Regions from separate parts of the Alteromonas sp. ABD4_190 genome, predicted to be linked through region 3. Evidence: predicted binding sites of a transcription regulator. Region 3 holds the regulator's gene; each other region holds the start of a gene.

Region 1 (3,717 bases), 1.9 Mb from region 3:
AAAAGTGAGCGTAAAATATCTACTGTTTTGTTTCCAATTTAGCTAAAGATATTAGCCTAGAGGCCGATATATATCACAGAGGCAAAATAGTAGTGAGGACTAAATATGGCAATTAACAATATAAACAATGGGTTACCTAAAACACCCGTTGATAACGGGAAAGTTGCGCAGCAAAATCAGACGCAACAATCTCAACAACAAGCTTCAGCGCAGTCGGCACAAACAGCTCCAGCTCCAAGACAGGACTCGGTTTCATTGACGCAATCTGCTCAGCAGTTGAATCAAGTTCAAAAGAAAGGGTCTGAAGCACCTGTGAACCAAGAGAAAGTGGACCGTCTTAAAAAAGCGATTCAAAGTGGTGAGTACAAGGTTAATCCTGAAGTGCTTGCTAATAAAATCTCGAAGCTAGAATCCGAGATTTTTGGTACTAAATAATTCGGCACTAAATAATCTGGTGTCAAATAACTAGTTAGAATTTATCAGACACGTTCAATGAGACAAGTATAGTGACAGAACAAGTAAGCCAGTTAACACAAGCATTATCACGTCAAGTGGAACAAATGACTTCACTTGCGTCGCTGCTTGAAAAAGAACTGCAGCTTATTAGCTCGCGTGACGCTGAATCTTTGATGAACTTGTTAGACGAAAAAACAGCCCTTCTGGGTTCTATTCAATCGCTGGATGCAACGATTGAAGACGCTATCGACAACGAAAATGCGATGTCGGAAGACGATGAAGCATTAATGGTTGAGGCAAAGAAGCTTCTTGAAGATTGCAAATATCGAACACAGGTTAATCAAAAAGCCGTAGAGCAAGGACAGCTACGCCTCACACACTTGCGGAATTTGATGATGGAAGTTCGAGCAAAAGAATCACTTACTTACGACAAAAAAGGGAAGCCAAAAGGCGGAACTTTAGGTGCCGGAGTGAGTGCTTAAGCGTTTACGCCGCATTTTAACGTCGCGGAGTACTAATCGCTTCGGCAGGCAATCTCACTTCCTTATTACGCACCTTTATATACTTTCTTTCGATGTTGTTGGTGCGACCCTCCTTTGGGTTTTCTTCTAGTAATACTTTACATCTTTCACTCGGCGCGGCTTAGCAGTCGACAAATAAATATCGTAGACTTGCTGCATATCTAAAGAAAGCTCAGTTACGTAAGTATCTTTCCCAACGGGATAGGTTTTAACGACCTCGGCGCCTCTTATTACTCCTTCCACAGACGCGCGTAACGTTTCACTGTCAACAACAAGGCGTGATACAGACTGACTACCTTCTATTTTTTGACCGTATACCTGCTCGGTCAACTCTCGGTATGCATCTAATTTTGACGCTTTCATCGCCATTATTAGCTTCATACTGTCAGACTCGCCTTTTTGCGATGAAATCGGTGCGTAACCAACCGCCTTTAAAACAGGGTAAGTTTCAGGCTCAACGGTTTCCCATTCGACGTGCTTATCGATAATGCCACATCCACTCAAAGAAACTGCCAGGCCAAACATAGAAGACCGCAAAAGTAGCTTTGAATTTTTTAGTCTATTCAACCACATAATTTAAAACCTCTGTGTGCATTAATAACGACTTAGTGACGTCTGATTGTTTACTTTCATTACCTATGTAGGCTAATAACCTTTGAGCAAAGCGTTATGAGGCGACTAAACTTTCATAACACATTTTGCAGTTTTAGACCTTGGTTAGAAGGAAATAAGCAATATATGCGCCCGTTTGCTTTTAAAGATAGCTTCCCACTTTAATTGGCACTTTTTTCGCATAGAACTCGCGTAGGTCTCGCATTGATTACGACATTATTTAATCGCAATAACTAAACAACCACAGAGGTGTCACGTGCGACAAGCAAGCAAAACAACGCTAATGGCATGTTTAAGCAGAGCAATGGCCGCTGTTTGCCTACTTAGCCTAATCGCTGGGCAAGCCCATGCCGTTTGGTATGAAGCCACTGGACAGGCTGTGGTAATGAACGGTAACAAGGAAGCAGCAAAACGCGCAGCAACACAGGATGCGCTCAAACAAGCTATGTTATTTGCTGGGGCGTCAGTGCAAAGTGTAGCCAAACTAACTAATGGGCTTCTGAAAAACGAAGAGATGACAATTAGTTCAACGGGCGAAGTCGAACAGTTAGAGCTCGTCAGCGAAACTTATAACGGTGATGTAGTCACAGTTAGTGTACGTGCAGACATCTTTCCTAGAGGGGAAGTATGCTCAGCACAGCAGGACCAAAAGCACTTTGCCACTACTCACTTTAGAATAAGAAACAGAACACAACTGACTGAAGGAAATATTCCACACTTTGATAAGGCGTTTACGCAGCGTTTAGCTAAGGCAATGCAAGAACAGACAGACAATCTCAGTATTACTTACGTTGCTCCCCATACTGCAAAGTTTGATAGCCGTTATACCGACAAAAACGTACGTACACTATCAGATCAAAGTAACACGCAATTCGTTATTGTCGGGGTTATTGATGATTTAAGCGTTACACAAAAAGAAGCATCCATGTTTACACCATGGCGAAGCAACACTTCACACCGTGCTTTTGCAATGTCTGTACAAGTTTATGACGGAATAAACGGCGGCCTATTGTTCAGTTCCTCTTACAATGCTAATGAAGAGTGGACGTTTGACAGATTTGAAGACATTGATGAATTTTCGTCATCCTTTTGGCAATCACGCTACGGTCGGGCGATTGATGGCTCAATCAGCCAATTAATAGAGGATATTAAAGAAGCGACAGCCTGCCAACCTGTTACGGGTCGCGTTATCAACATTGCGAACAACAAAATTTCGATATCTCTTGGGCGAGATAATGGCATATCTGAAAAAGATGAACTATACCTTTATCAGGCCAAAGAGGTGGTCGATAATCGCGGTAGAAAATATCTTCAATATACACTCTACCCCGGTACATTTATTGTTGATAGTGCATATGGCAATTCGTCTGTGGTAGTCAACGCTACATCGGGAATTACTGCGAATATTCAGGAAAACGATTTTGTAGTTAAGAAGTAAATTAGCTTTCACTTTATCAAATGTAAGTCACTGGCGTTGGGGAAACAGGGTTGGAATATCAACAAACCCGTGTTATACCTATAACTACGTATAGTATCTAATACTTAAACTTCAGATAGAGATAAGTACTCTCTCTTATACTTTAGTATGACCTACATAATAAAAATATGACCCTTTCTCTGTTTGCGTCGCACTGCTTAGCATTAGTAGCCTTGCTACTGGCTGGACAACAACTGAGGGATCACTATGTCATCGAGTTTCCAAAGCTCGAACAGGAAGTTAAAAATAATTTTGGAGCTGACAAAGCCTTACATGTCAGTGCGCTAGAAACTAAACTTCACGACCTTGAAAATAAGGCTGTTAAAGAGCAGCTAATCGGTGTAAACGCTTTCTTTGACGAGCATATCCAGTACGCTACCGACGATATCGTATTCAAACAAAAAGACTATTGGGCCACGCCTTCGGAACTTTTTGGTCATTCTCGCGGAGATTGTGAGGATTATGCCATTGCAAAATACGTAGCTCTGCTACACTTAGGTATCGATAGTTCTAAACTTCGCCTAATTTATGTAAAAGCGAAAATTGGTAGAAGCCGAGTAACGCAAGCACATATGGTACTAGGATACTATGATTCCCCTTCATCGGATCCTTTGGTGCTAGATAGCTTAGTGTCTAATGTGTTGCCAGGTT
Region 2 (3,717 bases), on a different contig from region 3:
CAGAAAAATGAATATAGTTACCGATGAAGCGATTCATAGTGACAGTTGGTGTGTTCGCTATCGAACTGATTTAGAAGATAAATATAACCGTCGCCTTGCAATTACAACAGAGTTGAAACGGGTACTAGCGAGCCAGCAAAACGAATTGTCTATGGTCTACCAGCCTAAGGTTGACCTACAAACGATGAAAGTTTGTAGCATGGAAGCGTTAATTCGCTGGAGCAGCAGTGTTCTTGGTTTTGTTCCACCAGACGAATTTATCACCATCGCCGAGCAAGCAGGGTTGATTGAAAAAGTAACTATGTGGGTAATGCAACAAACCATTACTGACTTGTCTTACTTTAGGTCGAAAGGTTATCGGTTTACTGTTGCCATGAACTTGTCGACACAAGACATTCAGAATAAAGTGTTACTAAGCAAGTTAGTAGCCCTGTTAACGAAAGAAGGGCTATCACCAGATTCTTTAGAGCTTGAAATAACCGAAAGCGATTTAGTTGCTGATGCTGCACTTGCGATTGAAAACCTTAACGAATTAACCGCCAGAGGATTTCACTTCGCAATTGATGATTTTGGTACTGGATATTCGTCACTGGCCTATTTAAAGAACTTACCTGTTAAAACTATTAAAATAGACAAGAGCTTTATTCTTACTCTGGCAAGCGACGAGAACGATCAACAAATTGTTCATACTGTGCTTAGTTTGGCGAATGCCTTTAATTTGAAAGTGGTGGCTGAAGGTGTGGAAGATGTTGCGTCGCTAGAGATCTTGAAAGAGTGGGGATGTGATATCGCGCAAGGTTACTTCATCAGTCGACCGCTTAATCGTCCAGACCTAGAAGATTGGCTGCAAAATACGCCTTTCGGTGAATAGCTTTCTTATTACAAAAAATTTATATTTTTGGAGTCAATGGGATGCTCAATCGTTTATCAACGCTGACATGGCATCTAAAATGCAAACAACCATTATGAAGCGTGAAAATCGCTCCGCAGGCTGAACACTTTCATCAAAGTGTGAGTTTTTTGCCTACTGAGTTGTGAAATTACTTCAAAAACAAGGAATTTACTATGGACATCATTCGTATACTTTTATCAATTTTACTTCCACCGCTAGGCGTATTTTTACAGGTCGGTATCGGCGCGCATTTTTGGATCAATATTTTATTGACCATTCTTGGCTATTTTCCAGGTGTAATTCACGCGGTTTACATCATCGCTAAAAAGTAGGCACTTGAGCGCTTCAGTAATCTGTTATAGGTGAAAGAGCAATCAAACACTAAATATGCAAAAGCCAGCTTGAATAGCTGGCTTTTTACTTTATGACGCCTTTCGGATTGAATACTACCGCCATGGATACCAAGGCTATGTTACGCCGTTAGTTTTTCGTCGTCTAACTCCTGTTTCATCTCTTTTTGATATTCATCAGCAAGTTTTGTTTTCTGGCGGTCGTTAAGCACATTCCCCGCTACCTGGAAGAACTCCTGTTCTTCGTCAGCAAGGTGATGTTCCACTTTTTCTTGAAGTGTCTTCAAATAACGTAACCATGCAGGTGAGCTCATATCGGTGTCATCAAGCTTAGCTAGTAATTCATCAATCTCGTGATGCTCTGCAATTCCGTGACGGGTCAAATCTACGGTGGCGTCTTTTTCTAAAAGATGAGCATAAAAGTGGCGCTCCTCAGCAATAGCATGACTCTCAAGCTGAGTTTTGAGCTCTTGGTAATATTCACGGCGTGCAGCTGTATCGCCACTTGTTTCAGCTAAAATCTTTAACAATAAACGTTGCTTCTCATGGTCTTGGCGTAAAGCTTCAAAAATTTTCATAGGTGGTTCCTTATAAATACCTAAAAAGTTAATCACACCAAGGGTAATGCTATTATTGTTCCATGAATAAAAAGTCTGTTAGCTCCTGAATTTTATAATAAAATCTATTGAACGATGCAGGGGGTGGGTAAAAGAGAACAGAAAAAACGCAAATTTTACAGGTTACTTACCGATAAATTCACAGCAGTATTGTCGTGAATTTATCGAATGAAATATGTGGTAAACGTGCTACACGCCTTGTGCGACCATGGCGTCTGCAAGACGTCTAAACGCTGCGATGTTAGCGCCTTTCATGTAGTCGATATAATCGTGTTCATCACCTACACCTTGTCCTTCTGTAACACAGCGCTGATGAATGCTTTCCATAATAGCGTATAACTGATCATCAAGTACGTTCGCATTGCGCTGATTGAACACGGCGTTTTGGCTCATTTCTAATCCCGACAAGGCGACACCACCTGCATTAGATGCCTTTCCGGGCACATAAACAATTTTGGCATCTAAGAAAAGGGTTTGCGCCTCATTTGTACACGGCATATTCGCACCTTCTAAAACCATCTTACAGCCGTTATCTAGTAATACCTTGGCGTCCGTTTCAAGCAGTTCATTTTGCGTTGCACAAGGTAAAGCAATATCGCATTTTATATGCCATGGCTTTTTATTGGCTATCCATTTCCCCATTTTTTTATCAGCCATGTCTACAAGGATATTATCTCGGTTAGCGTGGTTATCAATTGCCCATTTTAATGCCGTATCCGATAACCCTTCTTCAACATGTAGAAGCCCCCGGCTGTTTGAGAGCGAAATTACCTTTCCACCTTTCTCTACCGCCTTAAGCGCCGCGTGCAGTGCTACGTTTCCTGCACCAGATACTGCAATTGTATTGCCTTCAATGTACGAGTTTCGCTGTTTACAAACCGCTTCTAAAAAGTAGATTAAGCCAAAACCTGTGGCCTCAGTACGCACATAGCTTCCACCAAACTCTAAACCTTTACCGGTTAAAACGCCTTCGAACCTATTGTTTAACCTTCGATATTCGCCATATAGATAACCTATTTCTCTCGCGCCTACGTTAATATCACCAGCAGGTACATCGGTGTTTGCGCCTATGTGTCGTTGCAATTCACGCATAAATGCTTGGCAAAACAACATAATGTCTCTGTCTGACCGGCCTTTGGGGTTAAAGTCAGAGCCTCCTTTTCCGCCACCCATGGGCAGACCAGTAAGGGCATTTTTAAAACACTGCTCAAAAGCAAGAAACTTGAGCACTGATAGATTAACAGTTGGGTGAAAGCGCAACCCACCTTTGTACGGGCCCATTGCTGAATTATGCTGCACCCGCCACCCTTGGTTTACTTCAATATTGCCTTCACTGTTCATCCAAGAGACTGTGAAATAGATAATGCGCTCCGGCATGCAAATGCGCCTTACAATATCAAATGCCTTGTAATCTTCGTTCGCGTTATAAATAGGAACAATATCTTCAAGTACTTCATGTACTGCTTGTAGATACTCGGTCTCATTAGAAAACTTATCGTTTAAAAAGTCATAGATTTCTTCAAAGTTACTTTTTTGAGCCATGTACTATTTAATCCTTTTCTTCAAAATTAGTGAGTACGGTAAGACTGCGTGGGCATGTTTCTATGACAAGTTTATCGCCCTCGTAAATTTCACCGTCTACTGCGTATGCGGTAGGTTTGTCGAATGTTAATGTAATACGTGCTGCGCGTTCATGGCGTATTGAATCGGATTGCTTTTTGGCTTCTGCCGGGCTTAACACAAGTTCCGCTAGCGAAGCGAACTGTCTATCAGAACTTGGCTGTGGCAATAGCCAGGTTAAATCAAGCTTACCATCGGTTATATCTGGCGGCTCGGCACCTTGTGCAAGTGCGGTAGT
Region 3 (3,717 bases):
GAAAGCCAATGAAATTCGCTATGAAGTAATTAATCGCACTATTTCTCTGGCGGGTAATGCTGAGCTACAGCAAGATACCAGTAAAGTACAAGGTGATAAGATTACGTTCGATATGATTACTGAACAATTGCTTGCAACGGGTGGTGCCGGTGAAGATGGTGAAGGTCGTGTAACCACAGTGTTTACTCCTGACACCATTCGTAAAACATCGTCTAAGAAAGACAACGAGGACAATGAATAGCAATGGCAACTTTGAGCGCTAAAAACCTTGCTAAATCGTATAAATCGCGACAGGTTGTTCGCGATGTAAGCCTTTCAGTGTCTACCGGTCAAATTGTTGGTCTTCTCGGCCCTAACGGCGCTGGTAAGACCACCACTTTTTACATGATTGTAGGCTTAGTCAACTTAGACAAAGGCAAGATCGAAATTGATGATAATGAGCTTACTCACCAGCCAATGCATGAGCGCGCACGCCGCGGTATAGGCTACCTCCCGCAAGAGGCATCAATATTTAGGAAGCTTACGGTACATGAAAATATCATGGCCATTTTGCAAACCCGTAAAGATTTAAATTCACAACAGCAAGAAGAAGAAGCAGACGCCCTACTTGATGAATTTAATATCAACCATATACGTAATAGTACGGGGATGAGTTTGTCCGGGGGAGAGCGGCGTCGCGTAGAGATTGCCCGAGCTCTGGCAGCAAAACCACAATTTATTTTGTTAGACGAACCATTTGCCGGTGTTGATCCAATATCAGTTAATGATATAAAGAAGATAATACAGCATCTGCGAGATAGGGGTATTGGTATCCTTATCACGGACCATAACGTACGCGAAACATTGGACGTTTGCGAAAAAGCGTACATTGTGAGTCATGGCGAGCTTATTGCGCAAGGAACTGCGGAACAGGTTTTAAGTAATCAAAAAGTAAGGGACGTATACCTAGGCGAACAATTCAGGCTATAGTTAGTGTAACCGAATTGTCATTTTTCAGTTTCGCTCTGGTATATTTAATTTAGAGCATTTAAATAAGACGTAGATGAAACCATCTTTACAGCTAAAATTTAGCCAACAACTTACCATGACACCTCAGCTACAGCAGGCCATTAAGCTGCTGCAGCTTTCTACGCTTGATCTTCAGCAAGAGATTCAAGAAGCGCTCGACTCTAACCCGCTTTTAGAAGTGGAGGAAGGTAACGACGAGCCACAAGTAGAAAAGAACAATGTCGATAGTGACGATAGTGCTGCTGAAGCGACAGCTTCTGCATCGAGCGATACGCTAGAAGCGGGAGATGCACTGGAGAAGAATGATCTTCCCGATGAGCTACCTATCGACAGTACCTGGGATGAGTATTATTCGGCTTCTTCCGCGCCTGCACCTGGCCCATCTAACGATGATGAACAAATCTTCCAAGGCGAAACCACTGAAGACATCCAAGAACATCTTCTTTGGCAAATGCGCCTCACTCATTTTTCAGATACTGACCGCGCTATCGCTACAGCCATCATCGATTCGATTGACGAATCAGGTTATTTAACCGTTACCCTTGACGATATCTTAGATGCTGTTAATGACGATGACTTAGAAGAGCCTATCGAAATGGACGAAATAGAATGTGTGCTTAAGCGCATTCAAATGTTCGACCCCATTGGTTCAGGGTCTCGTACACCTCAAGAGTGTCTTATGGTGCAATTGCGCCAGTTTTCAGAAGACACACCGTGGCTTGCTGAAGCGAAGCAGCTTATTGAGGAATATTCAGACTTACTGAGCAGTAAAGACTACCGCACGCTAATGCGTAAGAGCCGATTGAAAGAAGATCAGCTGCGCGAAGCAATGCGTTTACTCCAAACCTTGAATCCTCGCCCAGGTAGTGCTTTAGTTACTAAAGAGCCTGAGTACGTTATTCCTGATGTCTCAGTAACCAAGAAAAATGGCCGTTGGGTGGTTGAGCTGAACCCCGACAGTCTGCCTAAATTAAGCGTAAATCAAACGTACGCAGCAATGAGTCGCCGTGCCAAGAATAGTAGCGATTCACAATTCATCCGCTCACACATGCAAGAGGCTAAGTGGTTCATAAAGAGCCTTGAATCTCGCAACGATACCTTGATGAAGGTTGCAAATTGCATTGTGCAGCAGCAAATGGGCTTTTTTGAGCACGGCCCGGAAATGATGAAACCAATGGTGCTAAATGATGTCGCAGAAATGGTAGATATGCACGAATCGACTATTTCGCGTGTGACAACACAGAAGTATATGCATACGCCCCGTGGCATCTTTGAATTGAAGTATTTCTTCTCAAGCCACGTAGCAACCGAGTCAGGTGGTGAGTGTTCATCTACAGCGATTCGTGCATTGATCAAGAAGTTAGTGGCTGCGGAAAATCCTAGCAAGCCGCTAAGTGATAGCAAGATTGCTTCATTGTTGGCCGAGCAAGGCATAAAAGTCGCTCGGCGAACAATAGCAAAATACCGGGAATCGTTATCGATCCCGCCGTCGAACCAACGCAAAAGCCTTATCTAAACGGGCTTAATAATATAAGGAAGACGAAATATGCAAATCAACCTTACTGGTCATCATGTCGAAATCACCGACTCTTTGCGTAATTATGTCGATACGAAGTTCAGCAAACTTGAACGTCACTTTGATCACATTTCTAATGTGCATGTCATCCTGAACGTTGAAAAATTAAATCAAAAAGCTGAAGCGACTGTTCATTTAAGTGGCGCTGAAGTATTCGCATCCTCAGAAAATACCGACATGTATGCGGCGATTGACAGCATGGTTGATAAACTCGACCGGCAGGTAATCAAGCATAAGGAAAAACTGAAAAAACATTAGTAGTTAATTGAGCATGGATATACAAGCCATCGTAAGTCTGGACCGCACCGAGTGTGCGGTTCAGTGTAATAGTAAAAAGCGAATTCTTGAGATCATCGCTGATATCGCTGCCAAGCATAACGATAACATCGACCAGGCAACGGTTCTAAATAGCTTGATGGCTCGAGAACGTATGGGTAGCACGGGTATTGGTAACGGCATAGCACTGCCTCACGGTCGCTTGGCCGGCCTTGAGAAGGTAATAGCAATCGTTGTAACCAGCACACCAGCTATCAACTTTGATGCCCTAGACGAAAAGCCCGTAGACATATTCTTTGCTCTTCTCGTTCCCGAAGAGCAAACCGAAGGACACCTTCAGACACTGGCTACCGTAGCCGGTAAGCTAAGCGACAAAGAAACGATTAAAACAATACGTCGTGCAACAACCAGCGACGAAATTATTTCTGCATTAAGTTAAACAATAAGTGCCTACACCTCATAGGTAGGCGCTTTATTCGACAACTCGTATGTGATGAAACCAGAATATAAGGGAGAATTTAGGTGAAGCTGATCATAATCAGTGGTCGTTCGGGGTCTGGTAAGTCTGTCGCACTTCGCGCATTGGAAGACTTAGGTTACTACTGTGTTGATAATATCCCAGTAAATTTGCTTCCCACCCTCACCCATACTGTTGTTGATGAATACGATCAAGTTGCGGTAAGTATCGACGTTAGGAACCTACCCAAAAACCCTGACGACTTGGTAGAGATTCTAGACTACCTGCCATCCTCTTGGTCGATGACTATAGTGTACATTGACGCAAGCGATGACGTTCTGGTTAAGCGTTTTAGCGAAACTCGCCGTCTTCACCCTTTAGCTAAGCTAAATAAGTCTCT

The links. Region 3 encodes sigma-54, which starts transcription at its own class of promoters, with help from an activator protein. Its sites were predicted from a motif close to GTTGGCACGNNNNTNGNNT; they were not measured.
Region 1: the regulator sigma-54 is predicted to act here: its motif matches at 1,754-1,772, upstream of ACXAFM_RS13980 (flagellar assembly protein T N-terminal domain-containing protein).
Region 2: the regulator sigma-54 is predicted to act here: its motif matches at 1,867-1,885, upstream of ACXAFM_RS18660 (hemerythrin domain-containing protein).

The regions. Positions count from the first base shown of each region.
Region 1 covers NZ_JBSWWN010000001.1:3,211,065-3,214,781, reverse strand. Annotated here, with positions in the region: gene flgA (flagellar basal body P-ring formation chaperone FlgA) at 1-2, shown strand, start outside; gene flgM (flagellar biosynthesis anti-sigma factor FlgM) at 106-435, shown strand; gene flgN (flagellar export chaperone FlgN) at 507-938, shown strand; gene ACXAFM_RS13985 (LPP20 family lipoprotein) at 1,065-1,550, opposite strand; gene ACXAFM_RS13980 (flagellar assembly protein T N-terminal domain-containing protein) at 1,846-3,027, shown strand; gene ACXAFM_RS13975 (transglutaminase-like cysteine peptidase) at 3,195-3,717, shown strand, end outside.
Region 2 covers NZ_JBSWWN010000002.1:245,488-249,204, reverse strand. Annotated here, with positions in the region: gene ACXAFM_RS18670 (putative bifunctional diguanylate cyclase/phosphodiesterase) at 1-871, shown strand, start outside; gene ACXAFM_RS18665 (YqaE/Pmp3 family membrane protein) at 1,066-1,224, shown strand; gene ACXAFM_RS18660 (hemerythrin domain-containing protein) at 1,365-1,820, opposite strand; gene gdhA (NADP-specific glutamate dehydrogenase) at 2,049-3,401, opposite strand; gene ACXAFM_RS18650 (diacylglycerol kinase family protein) at 3,409-3,717, opposite strand, start outside.
Region 3 covers NZ_JBSWWN010000001.1:1,289,488-1,293,204, forward strand. Annotated here, with positions in the region: gene lptA (lipopolysaccharide transport periplasmic protein LptA) at 1-241, shown strand, start outside; gene lptB (LPS export ABC transporter ATP-binding protein) at 244-969, shown strand; gene ACXAFM_RS05675 (RNA polymerase factor sigma-54) at 1,043-2,524, shown strand; gene hpf (ribosome hibernation promoting factor) at 2,555-2,842, shown strand; gene ptsN (PTS IIA-like nitrogen regulatory protein PtsN) at 2,856-3,299, shown strand; gene rapZ (RNase adapter RapZ) at 3,383-3,717, shown strand, end outside.